Regions from separate parts of the Listeria sp. SHR_NRA_18 genome, predicted to be linked through region 4. Evidence: riboswitches for the same ligand, from Rfam matches in the RefSeq annotation. Region 4 holds a riboswitch; each other region holds the start of a gene.

Evidence for each region. Region 4 has a riboswitch for S-adenosylmethionine ahead of metX (homoserine O-acetyltransferase MetX). Riboswitches for the same ligand answer to the same signal wherever they lie in the genome.
Region 1: another riboswitch for S-adenosylmethionine. It lies ahead of metK (methionine adenosyltransferase); the one in region 4 lies ahead of metX (homoserine O-acetyltransferase MetX).
Region 2: another riboswitch for S-adenosylmethionine. It lies ahead of ssuE (NADPH-dependent FMN reductase); the one in region 4 lies ahead of metX (homoserine O-acetyltransferase MetX).
Region 3: another riboswitch for S-adenosylmethionine. It lies ahead of metE (5-methyltetrahydropteroyltriglutamate--homocysteine S-methyltransferase); the one in region 4 lies ahead of metX (homoserine O-acetyltransferase MetX).

What each region holds. Positions count from the first base shown of each region.
Region 1 covers NZ_QPKR01000001.1:19,494-23,681, reverse strand. Annotated here, with positions in the region: gene asnB (asparagine synthase (glutamine-hydrolyzing)) at 1-108, opposite strand, end outside; gene DUK53_RS00210 (carbonic anhydrase) at 428-1,204, opposite strand; gene metK (methionine adenosyltransferase) at 1,363-2,577, opposite strand; SAM riboswitch class I at 2,769-2,873, opposite strand; gene DUK53_RS00200 (thiol-disulfide oxidoreductase DCC family protein) at 2,949-3,290, opposite strand; gene DUK53_RS00195 (hypothetical protein) at 3,416-3,697, shown strand; gene DUK53_RS00190 (DUF2584 domain-containing protein) at 3,755-3,997, opposite strand; gene ytkD (RNA deprotection pyrophosphohydrolase) at 4,003-4,188, opposite strand, start outside.
Region 2 covers NZ_QPKR01000006.1:70,102-74,289, forward strand. Annotated here, with positions in the region: gene DUK53_RS10295 (LLM class flavin-dependent oxidoreductase) at 1-872, opposite strand, end outside; gene DUK53_RS10300 (glutaredoxin family protein) at 848-1,132, opposite strand; gene ssuE (NADPH-dependent FMN reductase) at 1,149-1,694, opposite strand; SAM riboswitch class I at 1,798-1,908, opposite strand; gene DUK53_RS10310 (VanZ family protein) at 2,353-2,922, opposite strand; gene DUK53_RS10315 (VanZ family protein) at 2,932-3,480, opposite strand; gene DUK53_RS10320 (hypothetical protein) at 3,505-3,891, opposite strand; gene DUK53_RS10325 (avidin-fold protein) at 4,011-4,188, opposite strand, start outside.
Region 3 covers NZ_QPKR01000001.1:1,559-5,746, reverse strand. Annotated here, with positions in the region: gene metE (5-methyltetrahydropteroyltriglutamate--homocysteine S-methyltransferase) at 1-1,995, opposite strand, end outside; SAM riboswitch class I at 2,098-2,203, opposite strand; gene DUK53_RS00120 (MFS transporter) at 2,286-3,455, opposite strand; tRNA gene DUK53_RS00115 (tRNA-Glu) at 3,528-3,599, opposite strand; tRNA gene DUK53_RS00110 (tRNA-Ser) at 3,633-3,723, opposite strand; tRNA gene DUK53_RS00105 (tRNA-Asn) at 3,742-3,814, opposite strand; tRNA gene DUK53_RS00100 (tRNA-Ile) at 3,821-3,897, opposite strand; tRNA gene DUK53_RS00095 (tRNA-Gly) at 3,915-3,985, opposite strand; tRNA gene DUK53_RS00090 (tRNA-His) at 4,006-4,078, opposite strand; tRNA gene DUK53_RS00085 (tRNA-Thr) at 4,094-4,169, opposite strand.
Region 4 covers NZ_QPKR01000007.1:89,223-93,410, reverse strand. Annotated here, with positions in the region: gene DUK53_RS11555 (GyrI-like domain-containing protein) at 128-640, shown strand; gene metX (homoserine O-acetyltransferase MetX) at 766-1,875, opposite strand; SAM riboswitch class I at 1,987-2,087, opposite strand; gene DUK53_RS11545 (HdeD family acid-resistance protein) at 2,399-2,926, shown strand; gene DUK53_RS11540 (LPXTG cell wall anchor domain-containing protein) at 2,991-4,188, opposite strand, start outside.

The DNA.
Region 1 (4,188 bases), on a different contig from region 4:
ATCGGGGCCACGGTGTGTAATCATGTCATTCATTTGCTTAAACGTTTCCTTCTCTTCGCCAGTAATTTCAGCAATGCGGTCATGTACGCATCCAATAAATCCACACATCGTCACATTTCTCCTCTATTTTTAAACTATTTATGTCCACTTTTTCAACAACGTCTATCATATCATAAATAGGGTTTGTTTGAACAGCATCCCGCAAAAAAAGACCCAGAAAAATCACGTAAACATGAATTTCCTGGATCCTTTATTAAAATTGATGTTTTATGCCTATTCATGAACGCACCGCGAAACACCAGCGGGCCGCACAAGGCTTAGATCCTAGGCAAAAGCGCGTACCGGAGCGGAACGTACTAAAGTACGTGAGCACCGGAACACAGCATTTAACGACGGAGATGAGCCTTGTACGGCCCGCTGGAAGATTTTAATTGTCTGTGTGTTTTAATACTGGACGATCGTGTAACGGTTGAACTTTACGGTTGTTACCATCGTAGTATTTGTTGAATTCTGCAATTTGTTCTTTTGAAACTTCTACTGGTGTCGACATAACATACCATTCCACGTTTTCAGATAGTGGTGGTGTTGTTAATGAACCTAGATAGTGATAGTATGATTTGTTTGTTGGAAGTAATGCTGCTACGTCAATTGGCTCGCTAACAGTTGTTTTTTCGCCTTTTTTAACATTGTTTAAAATACTTTGGAAAGCTGGGTTTGCTTTACCTTCTGTGAAGAAAACGCCGATAACTGCTAGACGGCTATCTTGATTTTCATTTACAAAGTGGGCTTCGATTGGATAATGTTTACCATCTACTGTATGCTCACTTTCTGCATGGAAATGGAATTGATTTAATTCAAATTTGCGTCCGTTGATAGTCGCTTGTCCACCGTCATCCACTTGGATACTGTGGCCATTGTCTACTTCGTCGGTCACTTTTTGATTGTAATTTAATTCAATAGTCCCAGTGTCCTTCATCGGCTCTGTTTTTGCTGTTTCAATGTTGATCGGGGACTGTGTGTCGCCTGCTTCAAATTGCCACGATTTTTGATCATGATAGTCTAAGTGATCCTCGTGTTTCGCTGTTGTTTCTGTTTTTGCTGTTTTTTCCTCTTTTTTCGTGTCGCTTGCATCGCTATTGCCACAACCTGCTACGAGAATAAGTGATGCCGCGATTGCTGAAGCTGCTAATAATTTTGTTTTCATGTTGAAAACTCCTTTCGTTAAGTAACTTAATTATTATATTACATAATGATTCATATGTGTGTGTACTTTTTGTGACGATATCATGGTATTTTTGAGAAAAAACACCCAATAATGTAAAAAACCTAGCTGGATTGGCTCCAAAGCTAGGTTTTAAAATATTAATTTATATTTGCAGTTTGGGATAAAAATTCTTTCATTTGTGACGCTTTGTCCACTTTTTCCCACGGTAAGTCTAAATCTAACCTGCCGAAATGACCAAATGCCGCGGTTTGACGGTAGATGGGACGACGCAAGTCAAGCATTTTAATAATTCCTGCTGGGCGTAGATCGAAAAATTTATTGACTGCATTGATTAAGTCTTGCTCGCTGTAATTGCTCGTTCCGTATGTGTCAATCGAAATGGATACAGGGTGGGCAACTCCGATGGCATAAGCTAGTTGTACTTCTACTTTCTTAGCAAGTCCGGCTGCAACGATGTTTTTAGCAACATAACGCGCGGCATAAGCGCCTGAGCGGTCCACTTTTGTTGGATCCTTACCAGAAAAAGCGCCTCCTCCATGACGTGCGTAACCGCCATATGTGTCTACGATGATTTTGCGACCAGTTAAACCTGCATCCCCTTGAGGTCCACCGATAACGAAGCGGCCAGTTGGATTGATGAAGTATTTCGTTTCCGCGTCAAGAAGCCTTGCATCAATCACTTCTTCTATAACTAGCTTATGCAAGTCTGTTGCGATTTGTTCTTGTGAAATGTCCGGATGATGTTGCGTCGAAATAACGATTGTATCGACGCGAATTGGTTGATTAGTATCATCATATTCTATGGTAACTTGTGTTTTCGCATCTGGGCGTAGATAGGTCAACACATTATTTTTGCGTAATTCCGCGATTTTACGGGATAATGCATGTGCTAATGAGATTGGAAGTGGCATCAATTCTTCGGTTTCATCTGTTGCAAAACCGAACATCAAGCCTTGGTCTCCTGCCCCGATCGCATCGATTGCCGCGTCTTCGGCCAAACCACCCCGAGATTCTAAAGCGACATCCACACCTTGTGCGATATCTGGTGACTGCTCATCAATGGCTGTCAAAACAGCACACGTTTCTGCATCAAAACCATATTTTGCACGGGTGTAGCCAATTTCTTTAATCGTATCGCGCACGATTTTCGGAATATCCACGTAAGTAGACGTTGTTATTTCTCCCGCTACGAGTACCAATCCTGTTGTCACTGTCGTCTCACAAGCCACACGAGCATCAGCATCTTTCGTTAAAATCGCATCCAAAATTGCATCTGAAATCTGATCTGCAATCTTGTCTGGATGTCCATCAGAAACAGATTCTGACGTAAATAAATGACGGTTTCTTGCCATTCTTTGTTTCCTCCTTTTTCTTCTCCATCGCGAAGTGGTTTGCAAAAATGCGAACTTATCGTCTGTTTCCTTGTAGTCTCGTTCACGCTTTTATTGCGACATGTTTTAGCTCCATGCCAACAAAAAAGCCTTCTCCCTATTTGCCAATTGCGCGCGGAATAGAGAGAAGGCTATTATTTACAATACCTTCGCTCTCATCGATCAGGAAATCAATTCCTGCCACAGGTTAGCACCTTACAATACATGTAGGTTGCCGGGTTTCAAAGGGCCAGTCCCTCTACCGCTCTGGATAAGAGTTTAATTTAGTTTTCACGTTATTGTAACATGTTTCAAACTTATTGTCACGCACAAAAAATTTTGCACGCTCGCCCCTACTTCTTTTTTCGAATATCACATGTCCGATTATCTGCCACTACACTGTATCCAAAACGTCCTGCAGGCTTGAGAAATGGCAAATACATAATTAAGCCAATGAGTCCTGTCAGCGGAAAACGCAACAACATCCGACGAATCGCGAAAAAACCTTTCTTGGCGCTTCCATCTGGTGTGATAAGGTGAATTTCACGCATCAGTTCTTCTTGTGAAAAACCGATATCAACTGCTTCTTGAAGTGGCCTCCAGTCGATGACATGCATCCAGTCTAGCCTTTCAAACACGCGTTTCGTAGCTTTGCAAAACCGACAATTTTGATCGTATAAAACGATATCCTTCATTCTTACTCAACTCCTTAAATGACGTTTCTTGTTTACCATTCTCGCCAAACTATGTTAAAATGAATTTTATACATTGGGATTTCCCAGATTGTATGAATGCTTGGTTCACCAAAGGAGAAGAAACTATGATATTTTCGACGTTAACTTTGCTTATTTTTGCGATTTTTATTATCGCTGTATGCATTTTTGAATTTGTTTTAAAATGGCGCTGGTTCAAGTACTTTTTAGCAACAATGGGCTTGATTGCAAGTGCAGTTATTTTCTTTATTAGCTTCTACGGCGGCGGAGTTTCGCAAGCTGAGATCGCGATTTCGATTTTCATCGCTACACTTGGAGAGTATATTTTCTCTCTTATTATTAGCATCGTTGCTTGGATTCGCCGCATGTCGGCTAAGAAAAACGTTTAATGAAGCATCTGAAAAAAGTTGGGCCTCACGCATTGCGGGCTCAACTTTTTTTGTTGCCTAATTACTGGAATTCAGCGACACTAGTTCGTATGTAATGATCGTCGTATCGTTCTCCCAGATGAGCTTAAGTGGCACAGCAATACCATTTGTTTCGCTTTCTCTTGTTGTCCGAACTTCCACTGGCACATCGATGGGATAAATACGATATCCTGCTTTCTCCAACTCAAAAAAGTTATCTGAAATCCGCTTCTCTTTTCCCTTTGTTACAATCATTGTGTTGACTTCTAATGGCATTCCCATGCGTATTACCTCCAATTATTTGATTTTAGTTGTCGCAATGTTTCTTGAATAACGACTTGCATTCCTTCATCGCGCATAAAAAAACTGAATGATTCCTGCTGAACGATGCTTGCTAAATCCCCTGCAATAAGCTTCGGACCCAACGTCTCCATATAATCCACCTGATTCACAAAACCTGCTACATTCGCCAA
Region 2 (4,188 bases), on a different contig from region 4:
TCCGCCTTCACCTGCTGCGCCGTCCCAACAATAATATCCGCCACACGCTCTTCTATCTCGAAATCCGTCACACCAGCCTGTCTCGCAAATTCCTCCGCCTGCGCCACCGTCTGCACCGTCACCGAAACACCCGTCGAAAGCGTCACCCGCACCACTTTTTGCTCACCCGCAAGCGCCCGTGCCTCACCTTCCGTATCCGCCGCCAAAACCGGAACCGCGATAATCAATTCCCCATCCGGATTCGCCGCCCGAAACGCCGTTACTGCCTCCTTAAGCGCCACCTCATCACTATTAATAAATTTCGCAAAACAATAATTCACACCCTGCGCACCGGCCAATTCCGCACTCGCCACACTCGCACCCAGCAAGAAAATCTCCGGTTTCGTCGGTGGCTCAGGGCTCACCCCAACACCAGCCAACACATGATCCGCAGGCACCTCATCATCCACGAACTGCCTCAAAAGCACCAACTGCTCCTCAAAATCCGTTTTTCCCGACCGTCCAAATTGCAAAGCCTTCGTCGAGCGCGGCAACCCACCAGGCGCCTTTCCAACACCCAAATCCACTCGATTCGGCGCTAACGTGGCGAGCAGGTTAAAGTTCTCCGCGACCTTATACGCACTATAATGCTGCAACATCACGCCACCCGAGCCAACCCGAATCCGCTCTGTTCGCGCCAACAAATGCGACACCAAAACCTCCGGCGAAACACCAGCCAACAACTTCGTATCATGATGCTCCGACACCCAAAACCTGTGATATCCCCATTCCTCCGCCTTTTCCGCCAACGCAATCGTCTGCTGCAACGCCTCATACCCACTTTTGCCATCCGCAATCGGGCTCTGATCTAATAAACTGAGTCTAAATCCCATTTCTCCGCCTCCCTCAAAGCCGTCTCAAGTGCCGGCAACCCGAGCTCCGTCACGCCCCAATATGTATTCCCCCGACCAATTTCGACCACAGGAACATAACGCACTCCGTACTTCGCCTGCAAAATTTCCCGCTGCTCATCATGATCCGTCACATCCACCACCTGAAAATCGCGCCCCTCCTTCGTCAAATAATCCTTCACCTCCGCACAATAATCACAACCCCGTTTCGCCCAAACCACAATCGCTAATTTTTCCGCCATCTCATTCGTCCCCCTTTTAAATTATTTGTCCAACCTCACGCCGACCGACCGCCACGACCAATTCCGCCAACTGCCCACGCAATCGCTGCTCCAACTCCACATCCCGAATCGGCACAACCGCCGCCTTATCCACCTGCGCGTCCACCACATAAACCCCTTGTAAAACCTCACCCTTCAACACACCAAGCAGCGGCTTCAATGCAAAATCAATCGCCAACACATGCCCGTTGCTCCCACCAGACATAATCGGCAGAACAACCTTATTTTTCAAAATATTCTCCGGCAACAAATCCAAAACCGCCTTCAAAACCCCCGTATACGAAGCCTTATAAACCGGCGATCCCACAATCACACCATCCGCCGCCTCAATATCCGCGACCAATTCCCCAATCCGCGCATCTTTGAAGTCCGCATTCACCAACGTTTCCGCCGCAAAATCCCGCACCGAGTGAAAACTAGTTTCAATCCCATCCCCCTGCAAAATCCCACCAGCATACCGCAAAACCTTATCTGTCCCCGATTGCGCCGATGGACTACCAGACAAAATCACGATTCGACTCATCTCATCCCCACTTTCTTTTTAAAACATATATATCCGATGCATTTACTATGAATTAAGACAAAAAAGAACCTCCCTTCCGAATTTGGAAAAGAGATCCCTCTTCTCCCTATTTGCCAGGCCAGAAACGCTCGCCTGCTGGAATGAGCACCGTTCTATCACTAGAGGTTGCTGTGGGATCAAAGGACCAGGTTCCTCCCCCAACTCTTAATAAGGACTGTATAATTTTTATGATTGGATGTATCTTACCATCCCTAAAATCAGATGTCAACAAATAATTTGTCTTTTTAGACTAGTTAGGTTTTTCACAAAAAGGATGAGACCTTACCCAATCTAATATTCTCAGTGATACAATTTATCTAAATATAACTTTTTTATACCACACTAGTAGCTTGTCGAAAAATCAATATCTATTTATTCGGCTTCTTTTTTTCAAATAACCTTACTATGAACAGACAACTCAGGAGCACTAACGGAATACTCACAATAAACCATAAAAAAGTTCTTGGAAAAATTTCATAATAATAATACATGAATACTGTTACCCAAATAAATAATACAGCATACTTCAATATATTTTTCACAAAATCACCTCTTGTATTATGTATATCTGCACAGCCATTATCCGCTCATTTATTCATCTTGTCCAGTCATTAGCTATCTAAATTATAAAGCGCTTTATAAACGGGACATGTCGAAATATATAATAATACAAAGCATAGCCAATAACTCCGCCACAAACATTCAACATAACATCATTAATATCCGTTGCCCGCCAGACATTGAGCATCGTTAATTGCCAAATATACTGCAAAATTTCAATGACTACCGACGTCGCTAAAATAACCATAATGACACGTCCAAATTTCCGCATACTTCGAAAGTTAACTGGCAATAAAATCGCGAAAGGAATCATCATAACAAGATTTCCACCCAGATTCCTAACGATTATTGAAAAATCCGCATCCAACAAACCGAAAAACTGCATCGGATTTAGGTTAATCACAATCTCGCGATACCGTTGCTCATACTCCCCGACAATGATATTTATTGGGAATAAAGTCACAACAACCAACACACCTAAATACAAAACAAAAAATAAGCGACTGATTTCTTTGTGCCAATCCAATTTTTTATCTTTGAGAATAAGTACTCCTCGTATTATCACATAGACACACACGCTTAAAAACATTGGTATTAAACCATCTATTGTATATTCTTCGTATCCCATTTGCATCATTCACTCTCGATTATAAATATTTTGTATCATGGCTGTTTTACTAATAAAATACGCCAAAACAAACCCGCTCACATTCAAAATGACATCCGTCACATCCATAAAATGATTCGGATAAATAAATACAATATCCAAAAATAACTGCATCGATTCAATCATAACAGAAATAAGTAACCCGATACAAATAAAGTTTCCAAAAGATATGCTCGGCTTCATCGCACCTATATAAATCCCAAGTGGAAACAGCAACATCACGTTCCCAACAGCCTGATACCAGTCTGCCATCGCCCCATCCAAAAGTTGCTTAAACGGAACAATATTTATATAATCCATCACTGCATAATTCCCTGCATCCAACAAATTCCCGAGTATCGTAAATGGAAAAATCACAAACTTAATCAAAAATACTAAGTAAACCCCAAGCAAAGCCGTTGCAAAATAATATCTATCCAACTTCTTCCCCTGCAAAAGAAATCCCAACGTTATCGCCATCACGACAAGCAACGCAATCGCTAAGATAATAATGAAAAATGGATCGTATGTTATGTCCATGCCAGTTGCTCCTTTAAAAATAATTTAATTAATAAAAACCTTCCCTTTAAAAGATTGATTATTCGGTAGAATGCTAGACTTCATGTAGACTCTGTACACGCCACGACCTTTTACATAGAGTTTTGCTGATGTATCTTTTACATGAGAATAATTCCATGAAGCATCCGTCTTTGCCCAACCAATATAACCAAGGCTTTGCTGCAAAGTTAATGTAATATGAAATTTCCCAGTTGGCCATTTTGTTGGCGTTGTTGTCACTCTCACAGAATTACCGGCTCCCATCTCAAAGCTTCGCGTGAATAATCCGCCTTTAAAATCATATGATCCGTCTACAGATGCTGCAAGTGCCGATATTGGCAAGATAAAAACCAGTAACACCGCAACAATAGAACTAACAATTTTCTTTTTCATACTCCCTACTCCTTTTTAGTTTTATTTATAACAACCAAATTGTATCACACAAATAACAATCGAGTCAAATTGAGTTGAAAATATGCAAAAAGCCCCTCAAAAAGGAGCCAACACCACCATCAAATCTCTTCCACAATCGATGTCCCAGAATCTCTCTCTAGCCCATTCCATTGCCATTTCTCGTGCATACGAAGTTTCCCATCTGGTAAAAATTCTGGTGTCGAGTGGCACGTCCCGCTTCGAATCTTTTTGTGGACGCTTACATGATTATAACGGAAATCAATCGATCCATCCTTG
Region 3 (4,188 bases), on a different contig from region 4:
CGAGATAACATCCGCATCTAGCGCACTAATCGTATCGATAATATCCTCAAACTCGGCATAACACATATGCGTATGAATTTGCGTATCATTCTTAACCGAAGTCGTCGTTAACTTGAACGAATAAACCGCATCATCCAAGTACTTCTGCCATCTTGAACGCTTCAGCGGCAATCCTTCACGCAGCGCTGGCTCATCGACTTGAATCACACGAATTCCAGCCTCCTCAAGCGCCTCCACCTCTTTACGCAGCGCCAAACCAACTTGATTCGCAACCACATAATCCGGCACATCATCACGCACAAACGACCAGTTGATAATCGTCACCGGCGCCGTCAACATCCCCTTCACAGGACGATCCGTTAGCGATTGTGCATAAACGCTTTCCTTCACCGTAATAGCTTCCGTAAACGCCACATCCCCGTATACCAATGGCGGACGCACCGCGCGCGACCCATAAGACTGCACCCAACCAAATTTCGTCGCTTGGAAACCATCCAACTTCTGACCAAAATACTCCACCATATCCGTTCTTTCAAACTCACCGTGCACCAGCACATCCAAGTCCAAATCCTCTTGAATCCGAATCCAGCGTTCCGTCTCCGTCTCAATAAATTTCTCATATTCCGCGTCCGTAATCACTTTCTTCAACCAATCCGAACGTTTTTTCCGAACCTCAGGCGACTGCGGAAAACTACCGATCGTCGTCGTTGGCAATAACGGCAACTGCAACCACTCATGTTGCAACTTAATCCGCTCCGCAAACGGTAAATCACGCTTCACCTCCACGTTCTCTAAATTACGAATCGCTTCCTGCACCTCCGCATTATTCCGGTGATGCGAACCATTAATCGCACCCAGCGCCGCCCTCGCATCCGTAAATTCCGCCGTCACATCTTCCCCATTCAATGCCTCCGTCAGCGCCACTAACTCCACCAACTTCTCATCCGCGAATGACAACCCACCAAGCAACACCCCATCCAAATCAGGCTCACTCGCTTTCGTCACCGGCACATGCAGTAATGAACTCGACGGCTGCACAATTAACCGCTCTTTCGGCACCACTTTTGCAATCCGCTCAAGAAGTCCTAATTTCGCATCCAAATCCGCACGCCATACATTACGACCATCAATCACTCCAGCCGCCAAAATTTTATCCTCCGGGAATCCAAATTTTTCAAGCGCTTCGATCGACTCACCATGATCATGCACAAAATCCACACCAATCGCATCCACCGGCAGTTTCACAACCTCTTCAAAATAATCAAGACTTTCGAAATAGGTTTGCAATTCAATCTTCAAATTAGGTGCAATGTTCTTAAATAAAGCATAGACCTCTTCAAACAACACCAACTCTTCCTTATCAAAACTAGTCGCTAAGTAAGGCTCATCAATCTGCACCCATTTCACACCAGCATTTTGCAACTCCTTCAAAATTTGACCATAAAGCGGAATCAGCTGATCCAACAACCCTTTAAAATCATCATTCCCCTTCGCCAATTTCAAATACGTAATCGGTCCAACAAGCACTGGCTTCCCATCAATACCAAGCTCTTTTTTAGCTTCCTCGTAATAAAACAACGCCCGATTCTCCGTCAACTGCGGCTTCGCATCCACAAGCTCCGGCACAATATAATGATAATTCGTATTAAACCACTTCGTCATCTCCGAAGCAACCGCCCCATCATTCCCACGCGCAACCTCGAAATATGTATCAAGATCCACTTTCCCAGCCTCATAATTAAATCGTTTCGGCACAATCCCAAAAGTAATACTCGTATCTAAAATGTGATCATAAAAAGAAAAGTCCCCAACTGGAATCAAATCAATCCCTTTGTCCTGCTGTTTCTTCAAAGCTTGTAAACGCAATTCTTTAGTTTCAGAAAGTAATTGCTCTTCAGAAATCTTATGGTTCCAATAATTCTCAAGTGCCTTCTTCCACTCCCGTTTCTCACCTAAACGCGGATACCCTAAATTTGAACTTTGAACTTTCGCCATTTCACATCACCATTCCCTCATTATTTTTTTCATATAAAAAGCCTCCCCAGCAAAGAACCAGAGAGGCTACGAATATCCGAATTTTACAGACACGCATTCACTCTCTTATCTTTCGAAGCATCATACTTCGCAGGATTTAGCACCTTTTCAAAAACTGAAAGGTTGCCGGGTTTCACAGGGCCAGTCCCTCTACCACTCACAATAAGAGTTATTATATGAAATTAATTACATCCAGTTCCGATGTATTGAACTTATATTACCATCCCACGAAATTCCTGTCAACTAAAAAATCACGGCATTGTCAAACTTTTTCGAGCATTCCCGAAAAACAACGCTAAAAACGCTACAACCAGAAGCCCTGTAATCACAAAATAAAACACATCATTACCAAACAAACCAATCATAATTCCCGTCGCAGAAGGCCCAATAATACTCCCCAAACTAAAGCTCATCCCGACTAAAATATTCCCCGCAGGCAAAAGCTCCAGTGGCGTCAAATCCGTCATATAAGACAATCCAAGCGAATACATCGACCCCAGAAAAATCCCCAGAACAAAAAACATCCCAATCAATACAATACTATTAGAAACAAAAGCCGTCACAAAAAACAAAACAGCCCCCACCCCCACAAAAATAGGCAAAACCTTTGCCCTACCAATCCTATCACTCAAAATCCCAATCGGAACTTGGAATAAAATCGTCCCAACAGAAAAGGAAGAAATAATCGTCACAACCATCGCCTGCGGAATCCCATCCCGAAGCCCCACAATCGGAAAAGTAGCATTAAGCGCCGTCTCCAATATGCCATAAACAAAAGGCGGAATCATCGAAATCCAAGCAAGCCTAAATACGTCCGAAAATCGCTTTATACTTCCAAAAAACGAAATTTCGCGTATAACTGCCTTCTCAGCAACAAACTCATTCCTAAGAAACCACACAAGCCCCCAAGCAATAATCACCATAATCCCCGATATAAAGAACGGCAAGTTCACATTAATCTCCATTAAATTCACGAGTTGTGGTCCAACAGCAAACCCCAACGAAAAAAACAGACCATAGATAGCCATATTACGTCCACGCTTAGAAGGATGACTCATAGCACCAATCCAAGTCTGCGAAGAAAAGTGCAACATATGATCCCCCACACCAATCAGCAGTCGCAAAATAAACCAAAAATATAAATTAAACCACAGTGGAAATAGTAATAAAGCAACCGCTACAATCCCACCACCAACAATAATAATAGGTTTGTATCCAAATCGGTGTAATGGCGCCTCAATAAATGGCGATACTAATAAGACCCCTATATATATCCCAGTAGCATGGAGCCCATTCAATCCCGAAGAAATCCCATTTCCCTCAAATATAATCGAAATCAAAGGCAACAATAAGCCTTGAGATAAACCAGATATAGCAACAACCACTGTCAAAATCCAAAATTTAAATCTATTGCTTTTCATACCTATCCTCCTATGCATTTTTTGCATTAAAAAGAACAATGCCATAAATGACATTGTTCTTATAATCAGCGATGACCCGTACGGGATTCGAACCCGTGTTACCGCCGTGAAAGGGCGGTGTCTTAACCGCTTGACCAACGGGCCTAAATATTAATTCTAGTTTCGCATCTTTTATACTGGCGGAGAAGGAGGGATTTGAACCCTCGCGCCGCGTTAACGACCTATACCCTTAGCAGGGGCACCTCTTCAGCCACTTGAGTACTTCCCCAATATAAACAATTACAAGCTCCACAGGCAAGACTCGAACTTGCGACCGATCGGTTAACAGCCGATTGCTCTACCAACTGAGCTACTGTGGAATAATATGGTGGGCCTAAATGGACTCGAACCATCGACCTCACGCTTATCAGGCGTGCGCTCTAACCAGCTGAGCTATAGGCCCACAATAAAAAAATAAAGAGCGGGTGATGGGAATCGAACCCACGACAACAGCTTGGAAGGCTGTAGTTTTACCACTAAACTACACCCGCATTATCCAAAATTTCATAAAGGCGGCTAGTGGGAATCGAACCCACGCATGCCTGAACCACAATCAGGTGCGTTAACCACTTCGCCATAGCCGCCGCTATCGCTAAATATGGTGCCGGCTGCAAGAGTCGAACTCGCGACCTACTGATTACAAATCAGTTGCTCTACCAACTGAGCTAAGCCGGCTTAAGATACAAACAACTAT
Region 4 (4,188 bases):
AAAATCTCTAACTTCTTTTTCTGATTTCGCGCATTTTGTGTGGTACAGGTTTTGAAAAGAAATCTGCTTCCAAAAGAGGTATACTGGAGTGGAGTAAAGGAAAACTGATTTTGAGAGGGGTAGAAATATGGACTATAAAATCGTGGAACAGGAAGGCTTTCAAGTCATTGGGGTCAAAAAAGTATTTTCATTTAACGCCGGGCAAAATTTAGTCGAGATTCCGAAGTTTTGGGAAGCAGTGTGGTCGGACGGGACAATGGAGCGTTTGGAGGCGTTGGGGAACGGTGCGGTTTCGCGTTATTTGGGGATTTGCAGCGTTTCTGAGGAGCAGGCGCCGAAACAGGAAATGGATTATTGGATTGCGGTGGAGAATGACGGAGAGCCACCTGCTGGCATGGAAAAATGGCAAGTTCCGAGTTTACAGTGGGCGGTGTTTCGTTCAGTGGGAGCGATGCCCGACGCGATTCAACAAACGTGGCAAAAAATCTATGCGGAGTGGTTGCCAAATAGTGACTATGAACATGGACCTGGGCCGGAGATAGAGGTTTATGGACCGGGTGATAATAAGGCGGACGATTATGAATGTGAAGTGTGGATACCAATCGTCAGCGTGTCGACAAACGCTCATTTTCGTCGTTAAAAGCTCCGTTCCAGTGCTCACATACCCTAGTATGCTCCGCGCTGGTACTCGCTTTTGCCTAGAAACTAAGCATTTGTCGACACGCTGAGGTTTTGCGGAAAATCATATGAGGCGATTTTCCGCACTTATTTTTTCAACTCAATTCGCGAATGCTGCGTCAAGAAAGTACTAATCAGCGGATGAAATTTCTCAACCTCGACCAAAAACGCATCATGCCCATAATCCGAATCTACTTCATAATATGTCACCGGCACATCCCATTCCTTCAAAAGCTCGTAATCCCGACGCAAATCATGAATCCGAAACAGCTGATCGCTCGTCACGCCAACCAACAAATACGGAATCTGAATCCCCGTAAAAAGCGGTTTTTCATCCCGACCATTCACCGTCACATCAAACAAATCAATCGCTTTCGTCAAATACAGGTAACTATTCGCATCAAACCGCTCCACAAACGAATCTCCCTGATATTGCAAATACGACTCGACTTGGAAATGCTCCTTCGAAAAAGCGCCAGGAGAAGAATCAGCCACTGTAAATCGCTCAAACCGCTTTGAAAACAGCTCACTCGTGCGATACGTCATCATCCCGACCATCCGCGCCGTAGCAAGACCACCCTCAGGCTGCCCAACATAATCCCCACCATTAAAATCAGGATCATTCAAAATCGCCATCCGCATAATCAGATTATACCCAATCGCCTCAGGACTTGCCGCTAATGGAGAAGCCAAATTAATCACACTCCCCGTTATTTCCGGATAATCAATCGCCCACTGCGTCGCCTGCATACCACCCATCGAACCACCAATCACCGACACCACATGCACCACGCCGAGCGCATCCAGTAGCGCTTTTTGCACCTTAATAATATCCTTAATCGTAAACCCTGGAAAATGCAATCGGTATTCCGCACCAGTCTGCGCATCCACCGAAGAAGGTCCGGTTGTCCCACTACACCCCCCAAAAACATTCGTACAAATAATAAAATAGTCAGCCGGATCAATCGTTTTTCCAGCTCCGATAAAATCATCCCACCAACCAGCCACGTCCTCCTCAAAATGCTTCGCCGCGTGCGCCGTCCCAGTCAAGGCGTGCTCCAACAAAATACAATTATCCTTCGCCAAAGCAAGCTCACCATACGTCTCAAAGCCAACCACAATCGGCCCAATCGTTTCCCCATTTTCAAGCTTCAACGGTGTATCCTTAAAAAGTTCCATCTGCCTAAGCGTTCCCATGCCATCACCTTTTCTCTCTTTAATAATAGTCCAAAATAAAACCTCCCCATCAAGGCGCCTAATAAGCGTCACGACGGAGAGGTTGAACAAACAACAAATCTACAATCCATTAGCTTATCTTCGCAAAAAAATTGCTGGAATTAGCACCGTGATCACAATGTCCGGTTGCTAAGGTTTCAAAGGGCCAGTCCCTCCACCTTTCTTGATAAGAAGCGTATTAAATTGGTTCTATCATACAATTAGTTGGGCACGTTTGTCAAGAGAAGTAGACAGATTTTTCTAAAGAATGGCACCCAAATCAAATTATGAACTTTTTCTACCTGTTTTTCCGAAAAAAGCGCTCCAATGGTTGTAAATAACAACAAAATAACGCTTGCACATGAGATAAATCAAGCGTTTGTGACTAAAGACAAAATCCATAAAATGTTATCCGATACAAAAAGTGTTTTAATTTAAAAAGATAGGGTAAAATAAGCAACAGAGCCTAAAAATTCTAATCATAAAAAAGGAAGTGTTACATATCATGAAAACATTCACACGTATATTGGTCTTATTAGCCGGTATCGCGATGATCTGTTTAGGAATCTGGTTTGTTTTCCATCCAGGTATTTCTTTACTATCATTCACTCTATTCATCGGAATCTTAATGCTAGTCGTTGGGGTATTCCAAATCATTCAATATTTCTCAAACCGCGGCGGGCAAAAAGTCTCCGGCTGGATTTTAGCGGAAGGAATCTTATCCGTCTTACTAGGAATCCTGCTACTTGCTGACCAATTAGAAGGAACAGTCACACTCGTTCTTGTCTTCGGCATGTGGGTTCTATTCGCAGGAATCATGCGTACAATCGGTGCTTTCGCTGCTAAAAATGAAGGCGTACAAGGCTGGGGTTGGATTTTAACACTTGGTATTCTAGGAATCATTCTTGGATTTATCTCGTTATTCAACCCAATCGTTGGCGCAATCGGTATCGTTATCCTCGTTGGAACATTCTTCATCGTTCAAGGAATTAACTGTATCGCAACATTCTTCTTTGTAGGTAAACTAAAATAATTAAAAATGAGACAAAAAAAGGCTAGAGATCTGAAGTTACAGATCTCTAGCCTTTTTGCTTATATTAGCCACGTTTTCTAAGAAGTGCTACAGCAAGTCCAGAAACAAGGAAGCCTGCGAATACCAAGCCAGCAGAACTATTGTCTCCTGTTTTTGGTAATTCTTTAAGCGTTGTTGTTTTTGTTGGTGCAGCAGGGGCTGCGGCTTTTTTCACTGCTTGAATGACAGCAGGTTTCACTGTATTTTCAACAGGGGCAGGGGAAACTGATAGAGCGGATTGTTTGAATGTGAATGAAGATTCATTACTATACTCGCCAGTTTCAAAATCGATGCTTGCAAGGAGAACTGTTTGTCCATTAACAAGAGGTGTATCTAATTTGATATGGAAGTTACCGTCAGCATCTGCATCTCCCATACCAAGGAGCTCTTCGCCGTCTTCTGAAACGATAAAGACAGTTGTATTTGGTTCAGCTTTACCGTAAACATCTGTAGCGGTCGTTTTTGCTACGTTTACAACAGGTGCATCGAAGAAATATGCATCCTCGCCAAGTACTTCATAAGAAAGAGTCACGCTAGAAGTATTACCGCTAGCATCTTCTGCAATGATAACAGTTGTATGTGGGCCTTCTGTTGATGTATCAAGGAACTCTTTACCGTTCTCAAAGTATACTTTAACGAAGCCAGAGTTATCTGTTGCATCAACCAATTCTTCAGCGTACCACTCTTCATCAATACCTACATAAAAATCATCTTCAAAAACGTCAATCACTGGTTTTGTTGTATCAACCACTGTGTAGTTTGCAACGATGTTTTCAGTCGTTGTGCCATTTGTAGCCGCAACTGTTACTGTTTGCGCGCCTAAGCGATTGACAGCTGGTGCTTTTACGAAAGATAGTGTCACGCCAGATGTTGCCGTTACGAATTTACTTGGATCTTTCACTGCAACATTGATTTCAGTGGTTACATTTGTTTTTGCCGTAGCAAGAGCAGCCGCTTTAACAGGTGCTTTCGCTGGTTCTGTTACTTTGTAGCTCACAACGAATTCTTGAGTTGTTGTGTCAGCTAGAGTTGCAACGATGGTTGTTGAGAATGTTCCAGCAACCGCTGTTTTTGGTTCTGTTCCTGCTTTAAAAGCAAGTGTTGTGCTTGCATCTGAAACAGTTACGAAATCGGCAGGCGTTGTCGTAGCATCTTTAACAAATGATACATCTGTTTTTGGGACGGCTGCTGACACAGCCGCTGCTTTTAGTTGCGCTTGTGGT